3 regions of the Paenibacillus sp. FSL R5-0519 genome follow, and region 1 is predicted to be linked to each of the others. Evidence: a T-box and tRNA genes for the amino acid it is inferred to sense, from the RefSeq annotation. Region 1 holds a T-box; the other regions hold tRNA genes.
What was found. A T-box is a leader RNA that pairs with one kind of tRNA and senses whether it is charged. The one in region 1 lies ahead of leuS (leucine--tRNA ligase), so its partner is inferred to be a tRNA-Leu.

Region 1 (4,965 bases):
GTCCACCGTAATCTTGTCATTGATGGCTCCTGTATCTTCGTTAATGAAGAGACGCCATACACGTGACAGGAAGCGGTGCATGCCTTCAACCCCGTTTGCATTCCACGGTTTTGTCGCTTCCAATGGTCCCATGAACATTTCGTACAGACGCAATGTATCCGCACCGAATTCATTTACAATTTCATCCGGGTTAATGACATTACCGCGAGATTTACTCATTTTCTCATTGTTCGTGCCTAGGATCATACCTTGGTTCACCAGTTTGTGGAACGGCTCTTTGGTATCCACAACACCCAGATCATACAGCACTTTATGCCAGAAACGAGCATACAGCAAGTGAAGCACCGCGTGCTCCGCTCCGCCAATGTACAGATCAACAGGCAGCCACTGCTGCTGTTTCTCCTTGGAGATCAGTTCCTTGTCATTGTGCGGATCGATAAAGCGCAGGTAATACCAGCAGCTACCCGCCCATTGTGGCATGGTGTTGGTCTCACGACGCGCCTTCATTCCCGTTTCCGGATCTACCGTATTCACCCACTCCGTAACATTCGCCAGTGGTGATTCTCCAGTACCCGAAGGTTTGATCTGATCGATATCAGGCAGCAGCAGTGGAAGTTGATCCTCCGGTACGGTCTTCATCGTTCCGTCTTCCAGATGCAGAATCGGAATTGGCTCACCCCAGTAGCGCTGACGGCTGAACAGCCAATCACGTAGACGATAGGTTACTTTTCCTTGTCCTTTACCGTTCTCTTCCAACCATGCAATCATCTTGGCAACTGCTTCTTCATTGTTCAGTCCGTTCAGGAAATCGGAATTCACATGTGCGCCATCACCGGAATATGCCTCTTGTGTAACGTCTCCACCTTGAATAACCTCAATGATATCCAGACCGAACTGCTTCGCAAATTCCCAGTCACGCGCATCATGGCCTGGAACAGCCATAACCGCACCTGTACCATAACCTGCAAGAACGTAATCAGCAATCCAGATCGGCAATTTTGCACCATTAACGGGATTGATTGCATAAGCACCAGTGAATACACCTGTTTTGTCCTTGGCCAAATCCGTACGTTCCAGATCACTCTTACGAGAAGCCTGCTCCTGATAAGCCTGAATCGCTTCACGTTGGTCATCCGTTGTAATCGCTTCTACCAATTCATGTTCCGGAGCAAGTACTGCAAAGCTCGCACCGAACAATGTGTCCGCACGAGTAGTGAATACCTTAATAACTTCCTCGCGACCTTCAATGGCAAAAACAACTTCTGCACCTGTCGATTTACCGATCCAGTTACGCTGCATATCCTTGATGCTTTCAGACCAATCCAGCTCTTCCAGGTCTTCCAACAGACGCTCTGCATACTCGGTAATTTTCAGTACCCATTGACGCATCGGTTTACGTACAACCGGATGTCCACCGCGTTCACTCTTGCCATCAATAACCTCTTCATTAGCAAGTACCGTTCCAAGTGCTTCGCACCAGTTTACTGCGACTTCGTCCACATAAGCGAGGCCCTTATTGTACAACTGGATAAATATCCATTGTGTCCATTTATAATACTCAGGGTCCGTTGTGCTGATCTCACGATCCCAGTCATAAGAGAAACCGAGTGATTTGATCTGGCGACGGAAGTTGTCAATATTGCGGAATGTAATATGCCGTGGATGTTCACCTGTATCCAATGCATGCTGCTCAGCAGGCAGACCGAAAGCATCCCAACCCATCGGATGTAATACATTGTAACCACGCATACGTTTGTAACGGGAAACGATATCCGTTGCCGTATATCCTTCCGGGTGACCTACGTGCAGACCCGAACCGGATGGATAAGGGAACATATCCAGTGCATAAAATTTCGGTTTAGCAGGGTCCTCACCTGTTTTAAACGTTTTATTGGCATCCCAGTATTGCTGCCAACTTTTTTCCATAACTTGTGGCTGATAGCCGTGCTTCGGCTGGTTATTCTCACTCATCTATTGTTCCTCCTTCAGGTTACTCGCTTAGCTTTAATTGCAACAAAAAAACCTCAGCATCCCGTAGCGTTTGCAGCGCTAGGGACGAGAGGTTGAATTCCCGTGGTACCACCCTAGTTAGCGGACGAACGTGCTTCGTCATCCACTCCCTTTGGACCTGTAACGGCGGTTAACCGATGCGGATTTCCATTCCTGAATTCCAGCTTATACTTAGCAGGTTAGACAGGATGGTGTAATCACCGCATTTCTCCAAGGCGAGTTCGCAATTTACTGTCAACCGGCTTGCACCAACCGCCGGCTCTCTGTGATGTACAGAAATCACTACTAATCCTTATCATCGAAATATGTATACAATATAGCGACCATTATATAAAAAAGCAAGCCTAAAGTCAATATTACACATTATAATCGCCATCTTGAAGCTCATGGTTCGTACCCTTCATTACGCGGGTTGCTGTTCAGGACAACCGAAATCGCTCAATTCCTTCCTCCAGGTTATGAATAGTCCAATTCACATGTTCCTGATTGTCATATTGCCGATAAGCGCACTCAATGCGCAGCACCAGATCAAAGTACAAGTCATACAGACTTCTTCTTTTTAGCTCACTTTCAGTCGTAATCGCACGCCCATAACCTTTCACAAAACCGGGTGTATAGTTAAAATGACTGAAATAATGCTCCATCAGAGGATCTGCCCACAGTGAACGTTCAAAATCAATAATTGCTGTGATGCGGCCTTTGTCTACTAGAACATTGCCGTCCCATAGATCCCAGCTGACAAGAACAGGTTCTTTTACATCGTCCAACACATCCGATTTCTCTTCAATCAAACGTCTCAATTCAGAGTAATCCATCGAGAATGTAATCCCGGCTTCTTCCCCATCGGCAAGAACGTCTTCCATCAGGTTCATAAAGGCTTCTCTCCAAGTACAATAACGCTGTTTTTGCTCCGAGAAATATCCGAACTTCTCGCCCTTGATTTCATTTATTCGACGATTGTAACGCCCCAGTTGTTGTTCAACGGCTTCCTGCTCTTCCTCAGAATACTGATCCTTGACCTGATTATAGGGTGTTCCAGACATGTACTCCATGATAAAATACCGCGCTGAAGCCAAGGTTAACGAATCATCATAAACCAGAACTTTGGGTACGGGAACATCCTTCAACTCGCCGATGAGACTCAGCGCCTCGACCTCAGCAATCATCAGATCCTGCTCACAGCGCATCAGATTGGTGGAAGCCGAAGGGGCAATTTTGAGTACCACTTGCTGTTGGTCACTCAATGTAATGAGATATGCATGATTGGCCCAGCCATCCACCATTTCCTTGTAGTCCTGTATACTTGCAGATAGATGCTGCTCGATTATGGCATTTATTTGTTCTGACGAGAGTCTTGTTTTATATGTACTTTCCACTTCCACACCTCACCTCGACTATTGGTTTCCATAGAAAACGCTTTCTATCCGACTATTATCGCCTCCTTTACTTTAGCTGGCAATACTTTTTGTCACGCTCTTGGGTCTTTCCAAGCATTTCTTCGCACGATCACAGAAAAATGTCAATCCATCTTTACGGGAAATAAAAAAACTGCCCCATACAACATAAGGAACAGTTTTTATCTTTTATACTTACTTCACAGCAACGTAGAACAAGCGCTGTGCGCTGTCTCCTGCCTCTTTCCATTCAAAATCTGCATATACCTTCACGTCTCTAAAACCTGCCTTGGATAACTCCAGCTTCATCCAGTCCGGGTTATATGCACGTTGGACATGAACTTCTTCAAACCGCTGATACATATCCTTGCTGCCGTCATCCACACGTGAAAAAATACTGAGATGATGTTCGATCTCACAGCGATCCTGGTCCAGATCACAAGTCCAGATATACGACACAGAGCGCTCATCCAGGACAAAAGGCTGCTGCTCATCATAACGAATAAGCGTATTGGGATGATGCACATCAAACAAAAACGTTCCATCAGGCTTCAGCATCTCATATGTCCGCTGGAATGTACGAACCACATCTTCTTGTTCAAGCAGATAATTGACACAATCACAGAAGGATATCACCGAATCCACAGGTTCCGGAACTCGCCAGTCTCGCATATCCTGCTGCACCCAACGTACGCTGCCTTCCCGATACAAGCGATGACCCTGAGGCGTAGCCTCCATCTTGCTGCGCGCAACCGACAGCATATCTGCTGACAGGTCAATGCCTGTAACTTCGAAACCGGAGTTCACGAGCGGGATTGTAATAGAGCCCGTTCCACAGCCAAGTTCAGCGACACTTTTGGGCATTCCATGCTGTTCCCATGCTGTTCTTGCAAACCTTATCCAGTCGGGATAAGGCATATCTTCCATTAATTCATCGTAGACATAGGCAAATTTCCGGTAAGACATGTCAGGCACCGCACTTTCAATTTCATTTTTCAAACGTGGCTAACAAAAGAAAAAGCAGGGGTATCCGGTGTTTACCCAGCCTATCCCTGCCTTCTCCGAGTTTCATATTACGAAATATTCAATCAAAAAAATTAATTGTTTTCATTCTGTTCCTTAGGAGCAGATTCGGACAGATACGTCCAGCTTTCCTTTTGGACCACCAGTCCGTCCTTCATCAATTTGCCTAATGCACGCTTGAACGCAGACTTACTGATGCCAAAGCGCTGCTTGATGATATCCGGCGGAGTTGCATCCGAATAAGGCATGCCACCCATAGGACGCTCTTTCATAAAGGCGAGCAGCTTGTCTGCATCTTCGTTACGTCCAACTTGTTTGAGTTGAGTCATGGCCAGATTCACACGTCCGTCTTCACGTACCAATGTCACCCGACATTTCACTTTCTCACCAAGACGCAGCATATGACTGCGTTCAGATGAATGAATCATACCAATTGCGCCAAAGCCAAGTACACCGCCCTCTACAAGTACAAAAGTACCCATCTGCAGTGGCTTGTATACCGTCGCTTCAACCCACTCGTTTAACCATGAAGTTGGCG
Region 2 (4,965 bases), 2.1 Mb from region 1:
CGCCCAAAGGTTCCCTCAGAATGGTTGGAAATCATTCGAAGAGTGCAAAGGCATAAGGGAGCTTGACTGCGAGACCTACAAGTCGAGCAGGGACGAAAGTCGGGCTTAGTGATCCGGTGGTACCGCATGGAAGGGCCATCGCTCAACGGATAAAAGCTACCCTGGGGATAACAGGCTTATCTCCCCCAAGAGTCCACATCGACGGGGAGGTTTGGCACCTCGATGTCGGCTCATCGCATCCTGGGGCTGAAGTAGGTCCCAAGGGTTGGGCTGTTCGCCCATTAAAGCGGTACGCGAGCTGGGTTCAGAACGTCGTGAGACAGTTCGGTCCCTATCTGTCGTGGGCGTAGGAAATTTGAGAGGAGCTGTCCTTAGTACGAGAGGACCGGGATGGACGTACCGCTGGTGTACCAGTTGTTCCGCCAGGAGCACCGCTGGGTAGCTATGTACGGACGGGATAAACGCTGAAAGCATCTAAGCGTGAAGCCCCCCTCAAGATGAGATTTCCCAGTATGTAAGACCCCTTGAAGACGACGAGGTAGATAGGCTGGGGGTGGAAGTGCAGCAATGCATGGAGCTGACCAGTACTAATCGGTCGAGGGCTTATCCAATAGCAAGTGATAATTCGCATGTTTCGTTTCGAATCTAGTTTTCAGAGAACGAACTCTGAAATGTAAGCTATGCGTTTGGTGGCGATGGCGGAGGGGTTCCACACGTACCCATCCCGAACACGACCGTTAAGCCCTCTAGCGCCGATGGTACTTGGACCGCAGGGTCCTGGGAGAGTAGGACGCCGCCAAGCGATTTCCCTTTGGGGTATTTTTTTTGCCCCCCTTGTCAAGGAATAAGGGATATATATTAGGGCCCTTAGCTCAGTTGGTTAGAGCGCACCTCTGATAAGGGTGAGGCCGGTGGTTCGAGTCCACCAGGGCCCATAGCAAGACCACAACAAAAAACAAACCAGAGTATGGGGCCATAGCTCAGCTGGGAGAGCGCCTGCCTTGCAAGCAGGAGGTCAGCGGTTCGATCCCGCTTGGCTCCACCATTCCCTGATAGCTCAGTTGGTAGAGCACTCGACTGTTAATCGAGTTGTCACAGGTTCGAGCCCTGTTCGGGGAGCCATATGGAGAGGTGTCCGAGCTGGCCGAAGGAGCACGATTGGAAATCGTGTAGGCGTCACAAGCGTCTCGAGGGTTCGAATCCCTCTCTCTCCGCCAGATATTTTTTTTAGCAAGGCCCGTTGGTCAAGGGGTTAAGACACCTCCCTTTCACGGAGGTAACAGGGGTTCGAATCCCCTACGGGTCATATAGATGGAGGCTTAGCTCAGCTGGGAGAGCATCTGCCTTACAAGCAGAGGGTCGGGGGTTCGATCCCCTCAGCCTCCACCATATTATTTTTTTAACGACGCGGGGTGGAGCAGCCCGGTAGCTCGTCGGGCTCATAACCCGAAGGCCGCAGGTTCAAATCCTGCCCCCGCAATTCACTTTCCTTGAGAAAGTATTATGGAACCGTGGTGTAGTTGGCCTAACATGCCTGCCTGTCACGCAGGAGATCGCGGGTTCGAATCCCGTCGGTTCCGCCATTTTTAATTAAACATACACCATGCCGGTGTAGCTCAACTGGTAGAGCAACTGACTTGTAATCAGTAGGTTGGGGGTTCAAGTCCTCTCGCCGGCACCATTTTTAGTATTTACATCTGAATTTGTAATTGAATGTATATTATAGATGCAGTTGTTAATACTAAGATACTCTTAGTGGATGAATGGCTTACTCTATGGCGATCGTGGCGAAGTGGTTAACGCACCGGTTTGTGGATCCGGCATTCGGGGGTTCAATTCCCCTCGATCGCCCCATGATTTTTTAATGGGGATTAGCCAAGCGGTAAGGCAACGGACTTTGACTCCGTCATGCATAGGTTCAAATCCTATATCCCCAGCCATTTCATTATTTTGAGTCATTAGCTCAGTTGGTAGAGCACCTGACTTTTAATCAGGGTGTCGAAGGTTCGAGCCCTTCATGACTCACCATTATATTTTGCGGTCGTGGCGGAATTGGCAGACGCGCACGGTTCAGGTCCGTGTGGGCTAACCCCCCGTGGAGGTTCGAGTCCTCTCGACCGCACCATATGTTTTGCGGAAGTGGCTCAGCGGTAGAGCATCGCCTTGCCAAGGCGAGGGTCGCGGGTTCGATTCCCGTCTTCCGCTCCATATTTGCGCCCTTAGCTCAGCTGGATAGAGCGTTTGACTACGAATCAAAAGGCCGGGAGTTCGAATCTCTCAGGGCGCGCCATTATTTTCATAAGTATCGGGATGTAGCTCAGCTTGGTAGAGCACCTGGTTTGGGACCAGGGGGTCGCATGTTCAAATCGTGTCATCCCGATTTTTTTTATTATGCGGGTGTAGTTCAATGGTAGAACTTTAGCCTTCCAAGCTAATAGCGTGGGTTCGATTCCCATCACCCGCTTCCTAGATATATTGAAAGAGCTCTTGCTTATTGCAGGGGCTCTTTTTGTATTAGTCATTTAAACTCTTAATTAGTAAACTCTAAATTAGCTTACTGTAACTGTATAAGTATCTTAATTCACTTAATTCAAGGAACGACAAAAGCTCCGCTTTCTACGATGCACGCAGGAAGAGGAGCTTGCGATGTTTCATTAGTACGATGACGAATAATTAGTATCTTTCAAGAATCGTCTGTGTCTTCAAGCCATCGGCAGGAATCAGCCAGTTGTTGTTCTCCAGCAATTGCAGCAGTTGGGTACGGAGTCCGGATACGGCTACAGTATCATCGGTTTTGAAAGAGACCTCTACGATATTCTCAATACCTGTACCTGCTGCGTTGCGGATCGGCCATACTTCGAGTGTAAGTTCTTGTCCATTCCATGTACCTTCATAACGTTGGAATGTGATCGGGCCATATGCACGGGATTGCGTCAGCTGCTGCTTGCCCCAGTTGGAGGCAGACCAGTTTTTCAATTTGCCCGGAAGCTTGTCCAGTAACATGTTCAAGGCTTCTTGCTCTGTAGGAAGTTGAACACCTGTTGCGTTGGTATCGACTTTTTTCGTGTTGGAGAAGCTTAGCGTTTGTTTGCCGTATCCCCAATCAATCTCAGCCTCGTAATTATCATCTGATTTATCGAATCCTTCTTGGTTAGCCAGAGTCAGCGCTGCGTTGATGTCGCCATTGATTACAGGGTAGCGTTTTTTATAAGTCAATTCGTAGTTATTCTTGTCATCCTTTTTGCGAAAACGAACGTTCCATCCTTGCTCATCCAGTCCGAGCGCATTGGTGTCAAAGTACTCTACGTTAATGTTTCTTGGCGTGGAACTCAGGCCGAGGGTCTGAATCACTTCACTGCGTGGTGTTCCATCTGTATTCAACACCAGTTCCGGCTTGGCCAGAAACTTCACTTCATAAGTAGGAACAGCATTGGCAGCAGCTGAAGCCTGGGGCGCTCCCAGAAACGTCAGTCCACTTCCCAATGTTACGATGCTTAGCATGAATGAGGCGGTTACCTTTTTCCACTTTTTCAAAACCAATCACTCTCCTAATCTGGATTAACGTACAGCTCCCACTTTATCGTCCGAGTATCTGAACGCGATTAACGGGGAGCGCACATTGCGTTAACCCTGCATAGATTTGATGAATGGCAAACGATAGTTTATAGAGGATCAGGGCCATGAGCTATGGAAACAGGGAAGCTGTGACTCACCTCTCGCAGCACCTCTTTGAAGCGGTTTACCTGAACTGAAGGGCGGCGGTCCTTGTTATGTACGGTGTATATATGGCGGGGCGCCTGCTCTCCCGGAATGGGAAGAACCTGAATGAGCCCGTGCTGTTCCTCCCACTGTACTGCCATTCGTGACATGAACGAGACATGCCCCCCAATTAACACAAGCTGTTTGATGGCTTCCAGGGAATCCATCTCCACCGTACTCCTCAAACGAATGTCATGTTGCGCGAGCCATTGGTTGGTTAGTCGCCGAGTACTGGATTCGTTGCCATGTAGGGCAAATGGGATCTGAGCAATATGCTCAGGCGTCAATGGTTCCTTCTGGGCCAACCCATGCTGTGGAGAGCAGATTAATACCAAGTCATCCTCACATAACGTCTCAGCATGCAGCGCGGGTCCGACAAACGGCTCAGAAGAGATCACCCCCAGATCAATCTGATGCCGAATTATCATCTCGCGAATAACGGGTGATGGTTTGACGGATAAGACGATACGAATGCCAGGGAATTCTTGAGAAAAGGTGTTGAGTATAGCGGGCAGCAGATATGTAGCTGCTACATAGCTTGCCCCAATGTGCAGAGTGCCCCGATATAGACTGTCATATTCTTTTACTATCCGCCTTGCCTCTTGGGTCAGGGCATTGATTTTGACGGAATAGTGGAGCAGCGCCTGTCCGGCCTCCGTTAGAAAAGTCTTGCCACTGCGCGATTCGAATAATCGCACGCCCATCTCTTCCTCCAAAGACTTCATATGAAATGTAACGGTGGGTTGTTTGATCCCCAGTAACTCGGCCACGCTTGTCATGTGGTGATGCTTGTCGATTAGCTCAACAATTTGCAGTTTGATCAGATTCAATGTCCCAACACTCCTCTCACTTCTACTAGCCCAATATATAAGATGATCTAATATTTTTCATAAAGACGGAGAGTACAGAACCAATCTGAAGAAGCGGAGCGTTCGCCTTTATCCCCGGATTTCTCCCTTTATAAAGGGAAAATAAGAAATCTGGGGATAACAGCGATCGGAAGATGGTGCTGTAATCGGAGCGACAACATGAAAATTAATTTAGTTCACCTACTATAGATTTAATCTATGAACATCAACAGAATTCATCTAAAAAGTTAATTCCAATTTTACATACAAGACATACAACTCGCGAAAGCGGACGTTAGACTGAGAACAGTGCAAGAGATGAAGTAACAAAAGAGATCAAGTAACAGAAGACAGGCAG
Region 3 (4,965 bases), 880 kb from region 1:
CTCGTCCGCTCAGGGTAAGTCGGGACCTAAGGCGAGGCCGAAAGGCGTAGTCGAAGGACAACAGGTCGAAATTCCTGTACCACCGTAAGCCGTTATGAGCAATGGGGGGACGCAGTAGGGTAGTGACGCGGACTGATGGATGTCCGTCTAAGCAGTGAGGCTGATGTGTAGGCAAATCCGCACATCGTAAGGCTGAGCTGTGATGGGGAGCGAAAATTATAGTAGCGAAGGTCATGATCTCACACTGCCAAGAAAAGCCTCTAGCCAGGTGAAGGTGCCCGTACCGCAAACCGACACAGGTAGGCGAGAAGAGTATTCTAAGGCGCGCGGAAGAACTCTCGTTAAGGAACTCGGCAAAATGACCCCGTAACTTCGGGAGAAGGGGTGCCCCGGTAGTGTGAATAGCACGAGGGGGCCGCAGTGAAAAGGCCCAAGCGACTGTTTAGCAAAAACACAGGTCTGTGCGAAGCCGTAAGGCGAAGTATACGGGCTGACGCCTGCCCGGTGCTGGAAGGTTAAGGGGAGTGGTTAGGGAGCAATCCCGAAGCTGTGAACCGAAGCCCCAGTAAACGGCGGCCGTAACTATAACGGTCCTAAGGTAGCGAAATTCCTTGTCAGGTAAATTCTGACCCGCACGAATGGCGTAACGACTTGGGCGCTGTCTCAACGAGAGATCCGGTGAAATTTTAATACCTGTGAAGATGCAGGTTACCCGCGACAAGACGGAAAGACCCCATGGAGCTTTACTGCAGCTTGATATTGAATTTGGGTACGATCTGTACAGGATAGGTGGGAGCCTTTGAAGCGGGAGCGCCAGCTTGCGTGGAGGCAACGTTGGGATACCACCCTGATCGTATCTAGGTTCTAACCTGGTACCGTAATCCGGTGCGGGGACAGTGTCAGGTGGGCAGTTTGACTGGGGCGGTCGCCTCCTAAAGAGTAACGGAGGCGCCCAAAGGTTCCCTCAGAATGGTTGGAAATCATTCGAAGAGTGCAAAGGCATAAGGGAGCTTGACTGCGAGACCTACAAGTCGAGCAGGGACGAAAGTCGGGCTTAGTGATCCGGTGGTACCGCATGGAAGGGCCATCGCTCAACGGATAAAAGCTACCCTGGGGATAACAGGCTTATCTCCCCCAAGAGTCCACATCGACGGGGAGGTTTGGCACCTCGATGTCGGCTCATCGCATCCTGGGGCTGAAGTAGGTCCCAAGGGTTGGGCTGTTCGCCCATTAAAGCGGTACGCGAGCTGGGTTCAGAACGTCGTGAGACAGTTCGGTCCCTATCTGTCGTGGGCGTAGGAAATTTGAGAGGAGCTGTCCTTAGTACGAGAGGACCGGGATGGACGTACCGCTGGTGTACCAGTTGTTCCGCCAGGAGCACCGCTGGGTAGCTATGTACGGACGGGATAAACGCTGAAAGCATCTAAGCGTGAAGCCCCCCTCAAGATGAGATTTCCCAGTATGTAAGACCCCTTGAAGACGACGAGGTAGATAGGCTGGGGGTGGAAGTGCAGCAATGCATGGAGCTGACCAGTACTAATCGGTCGAGGGCTTATCCAATAGCAAGTTATAAATCGCATGTTTCGTTTCGAATCTAGTTTTCAGAGAACGATCTCTGAAGCATATTCCCTGATAGCTCAGTTGGTAGAGCACTCGACTGTTAATCGAGTTGTCACAGGTTCGAGCCCTGTTCGGGGAGCCATATGGAGAGGTGTCCGAGCTGGCCGAAGGAGCACGATTGGAAATCGTGTAGGCGTCACAAGCGTCTCGAGGGTTCGAATCCCTCTCTCTCCGCCATAATAACAAGGCCCGTTGGTCAAGGGGTTAAGACACCTCCCTTTCACGGAGGTAACAGGGGTTCGAATCCCCTACGGGTCATATTAACTTCGAAAAAAGAAGTTGATTTTTACAACAAGATTATGATATGATCATAAATGTGTTGTTCGGAGGCTTAGCTCAGCTGGGAGAGCATCTGCCTTACAAGCAGAGGGTCGGGGGTTCGATCCCCTCAGCCTCCACCATATACTTTTTATAACGACGCGGGGTGGAGCAGCCCGGTAGCTCGTCGGGCTCATAACCCGAAGGCCGCAGGTTCAAATCCTGCCCCCGCAATTAACTTTCCTTGAGAAAGTACTATGGAACCGTGGTGTAGTTGGCCTAACATGCCTGCCTGTCACGCAGGAGATCGCGGGTTCGAATCCCGTCGGTTCCGCCATTTAATCTTTACATGAGGCAAACTGTTCACTACATCTGCTGTATGGCACTGATGCCCTATATAAAGTGTAAGGAATTAAGATTAGACTTTATTATGGCTCGGTAGCTCAGTCGGTAGAGCAGAGGACTGAAAATCCTCGTGTCGGCGGTTCGATTCCGTCCCGAGCCACCATTTTCAAAACAATTTAATATGCCGGTGTAGCTCAACTGGTAGAGCAACTGACTTGTAATCAGTAGGTTGGGGGTTCAAGTCCTCTCGCCGGCACCATGTAATCCTGGAGGATTAGCGAAGTGGCCAAACGCATCAGACTGTAAATCTGCTCCCGTACGGGTTCGGTGGTTCGAATCCATCATCCTCCACCAGTTTTTAGGGGCATAGTTTAAAGGTAGAACAACGGTCTCCAAAACCGTTGGTGTGGGTTCAATTCCTGCTGCCCCTGCCAATTAACTTTAAGAAATTTAACCTTTTGTGGCGATCGTGGCGAAGTGGTTAACGCACCGGTTTGTGGATCCGGCATTCGGGGGTTCAATTCCCCTCGATCGCCCCTTTGTTTTTTCATTTTTTATTGGGGATTAGCCAAGCGGTAAGGCAACGGACTTTGACTCCGTCATGCATAGGTTCAAATCCTATATCCCCAGCCATTATGCGGACGTGGCTCAGCGGTAGAGCATCGCCTTGCCAAGGCGAGGGTCGCGGGTTCGATTCCCGTCGTCCGCTCCAAAATATGGCGCCATAGCCAAGTGGTAAGGCACAGCTCTGCAAAAGCTTTATCCCCAGTTCGAATCTGGGTGGCGCCTCCAGTATATGCCGGCGTGGCGGAATGGCAGACGCGCTCGACTCAAAATCGAGTGGGAAACCGTGGAGGTTCGAGTCCTCTCGCCGGTATATTGAATAGCCCTACATGTTGCTTATGCAATGTGTAGGGCTATTTTATTTTATACAGATTTTTGTACAGTAAAGAATATTGGACTTTAATAAACATTGACGTATGATTATATTCAGTATATTGTAGATAAGTAAAGTCTTTAATTTAGAGGGAGTGAAGCAAAGTGAATAATGAAAAAAATGTATCGGATACCGATCTGTTATTTAATCTTTCTGTATGGGAAGAGGCATGGAAAAATCGTCCGAGAAGTCCAAAATATAAAAAGAAAAGCGCCCCATTTAATACAGAAGAAGCATTTGAACGATGGGCTAGGGATTATCATGTACAGTCGTTCTCTGAAGAAGGTAAGCAACGTTCTGAGCGTATTATGAATTGGATTGAGAACCAAGGTGTGGAGTTCGAGGGATTATCCATTTTGGACATTGGAGCTGCTTCGGGCATATTCACCATTCCTTTTGCAGAGAAGGGAGCAATTGTGACTGCAGTTGAACCATCTGAGTTGCTTGTCTCCCTGATGAAAGAGACGATACCTACAGCTCTTGAATCTAATATCGAAATCGTTAAAGAACGGTATGAGGAAATCGCCATTGAAGATAAGGGCTGGGAGAAGAAATATGATTTTGCATTTGCATCCATGTGTCCGGCAATGTCAGATTGGAAAACGATCGAGCAGGCGATCAACTGTGCCCGGAAGTATGTGTATATAAGCACTATGGCTGGACAGAAGGAACACACATTAATGGATGAACTTAAGGATGTATTGGGGGTAACTTCTACATACAAGGCTGGTGATATGGGATATATTCAACAGTTACTGTATTTAAAGGGTTATTCATACACGATGATCATTACGAGAGAAGTTAACTCATTTGAAGTACCAGTGGAAGAGATTATCGACAAGCTGCCAGAATTGCTTAATATGTATGAGTTACCATCGGATGAAGATTCTCTCAGTCTGGCTGAGAAATACATCCAAGATACATACAAGGATCGTATGATGACCTTCTCACGTGGAGCAAGGTTCGGGAAGATTCTGATCCAACTTGAACAGCCAAACATGAAAACAGTTCATATTAAGGATAAGCGATAAATCGTATAGGCTTGTTATGTGTACAAGGAGAATCAGCAATCGGGAGAACAACGTGGTCTAACGTCTGAGATGACGCTAGGAAGCCTCACGCTGGCACACAAGAAGATGTATATGTGGAACAGATGAAGTTTGAAGGTAAGTTATTACAAGAGAGAGCAGGATCGTTGCTCCCTCTTTTTTTTAATTTCATTAAAACTTAAAGTGCATTGATCCAAGTCCTCGATTCCTTGAGCCTATAAAGCTTAATTAATGAACTGCATATGGGCTAAAGGAATACTTAAATCCAATATCGAGACCACGGTAAAAACTAAGCCTGTAACTCGACACGAGACACGAAACGAAACACGTAGTTTACTTCCTGCTGCATAGTTCTGTATTCTGCTTACGCTCACGATACTGACCGGGGGTAATTCCTTCCCATTTACGAAATGACCGAATGAAATTTTGCGGATTGTTGTACCGAAGTCGTGCTGCGATATCTTTAACGGTTAGATCACTTTCGTCCAGCCATTTTTTAGCGATGTTAAATCGGTACTTGGTTAAATATTCACTAAATGAACAGCCTGTCTCTTTACGAAAAACACTACTTAAGTAGTTGGCATTGTAGTGAAGCTTCAAGGCACACTGCTCAAGCGTCAGATCCTTATCATAATCTTGATGAATCATGGCAATCATTTTCTCTGATATATGCTGATACTGGGCAACCTGTCTCGCTTTAAAAACCTGAATGACGGGCAAGATGACCTGATGGTTAAACCATTCCTCAACTTCAGC

Region 2: it encodes a tRNA-Leu, which carries the amino acid that the T-box ahead of leuS (leucine--tRNA ligase) is inferred to sense. The anticodon was not compared.
Region 3: it encodes a tRNA-Leu, which carries the amino acid that the T-box ahead of leuS (leucine--tRNA ligase) is inferred to sense. The anticodon was not compared.

The regions. Positions count from the first base shown of each region.
Region 1 is NZ_CP150234.1:1,705,529-1,710,493, reverse strand. It holds gene leuS (leucine--tRNA ligase) at 1-1,971, opposite strand, end outside; T-box leader at 2,049-2,318, opposite strand; gene MKY73_RS07660 (aminoglycoside phosphotransferase family protein) at 2,430-3,386, opposite strand; gene MKY73_RS07655 (class I SAM-dependent methyltransferase) at 3,600-4,370, opposite strand; gene MKY73_RS07650 (S1-like domain-containing RNA-binding protein) at 4,502-4,965, opposite strand, start outside.
Region 2 is NZ_CP150234.1:6,224,446-6,229,410, reverse strand. It holds rRNA gene MKY73_RS28010 (23S ribosomal RNA) at 1-611, shown strand, start outside; rRNA gene rrf (5S ribosomal RNA) at 686-802, shown strand; tRNA gene MKY73_RS28000 (tRNA-Ile) at 862-935, shown strand; tRNA gene MKY73_RS27995 (tRNA-Ala) at 970-1,045, shown strand; tRNA gene MKY73_RS27990 (tRNA-Asn) at 1,047-1,122, shown strand; tRNA gene MKY73_RS27985 (tRNA-Ser) at 1,126-1,217, shown strand; tRNA gene MKY73_RS27980 (tRNA-Glu) at 1,235-1,306, shown strand; tRNA gene MKY73_RS27975 (tRNA-Val) at 1,314-1,389, shown strand; tRNA gene MKY73_RS27970 (tRNA-Met) at 1,407-1,480, shown strand; tRNA gene MKY73_RS27965 (tRNA-Asp) at 1,506-1,583, shown strand; tRNA gene MKY73_RS27960 (tRNA-Thr) at 1,606-1,681, shown strand; tRNA gene MKY73_RS27955 (tRNA-His) at 1,779-1,854, shown strand; tRNA gene MKY73_RS27950 (tRNA-Gln) at 1,866-1,940, shown strand; tRNA gene MKY73_RS27945 (tRNA-Lys) at 1,953-2,028, shown strand; tRNA gene MKY73_RS27940 (tRNA-Leu) at 2,038-2,125, shown strand; tRNA gene MKY73_RS27935 (tRNA-Gly) at 2,134-2,208, shown strand; tRNA gene MKY73_RS27930 (tRNA-Arg) at 2,214-2,290, shown strand; tRNA gene MKY73_RS27925 (tRNA-Pro) at 2,307-2,380, shown strand; tRNA gene MKY73_RS27920 (tRNA-Gly) at 2,394-2,464, shown strand; gene MKY73_RS27915 (hypothetical protein) at 2,674-3,534, opposite strand; gene MKY73_RS27910 (LysR family transcriptional regulator) at 3,663-4,589, opposite strand.
Region 3 is NZ_CP150234.1:822,908-827,872, forward strand. It holds rRNA gene MKY73_RS03515 (23S ribosomal RNA) at 1-1,560, shown strand, start outside; tRNA gene MKY73_RS03520 (tRNA-Asn) at 1,627-1,702, shown strand; tRNA gene MKY73_RS03525 (tRNA-Ser) at 1,706-1,797, shown strand; tRNA gene MKY73_RS03530 (tRNA-Glu) at 1,807-1,878, shown strand; tRNA gene MKY73_RS03535 (tRNA-Val) at 1,946-2,021, shown strand; tRNA gene MKY73_RS03540 (tRNA-Met) at 2,039-2,112, shown strand; tRNA gene MKY73_RS03545 (tRNA-Asp) at 2,138-2,215, shown strand; tRNA gene MKY73_RS03550 (tRNA-Phe) at 2,311-2,386, shown strand; tRNA gene MKY73_RS03555 (tRNA-Thr) at 2,407-2,482, shown strand; tRNA gene MKY73_RS03560 (tRNA-Tyr) at 2,492-2,577, shown strand; tRNA gene MKY73_RS03565 (tRNA-Trp) at 2,584-2,657, shown strand; tRNA gene MKY73_RS03570 (tRNA-His) at 2,687-2,759, shown strand; tRNA gene MKY73_RS03575 (tRNA-Gln) at 2,782-2,856, shown strand; tRNA gene MKY73_RS03580 (tRNA-Gly) at 2,861-2,935, shown strand; tRNA gene MKY73_RS03585 (tRNA-Cys) at 2,942-3,015, shown strand; tRNA gene MKY73_RS03590 (tRNA-Leu) at 3,022-3,100, shown strand; gene MKY73_RS03595 (methyltransferase domain-containing protein) at 3,265-4,191, shown strand; gene MKY73_RS03600 (helix-turn-helix domain-containing protein) at 4,543-4,965, opposite strand, start outside.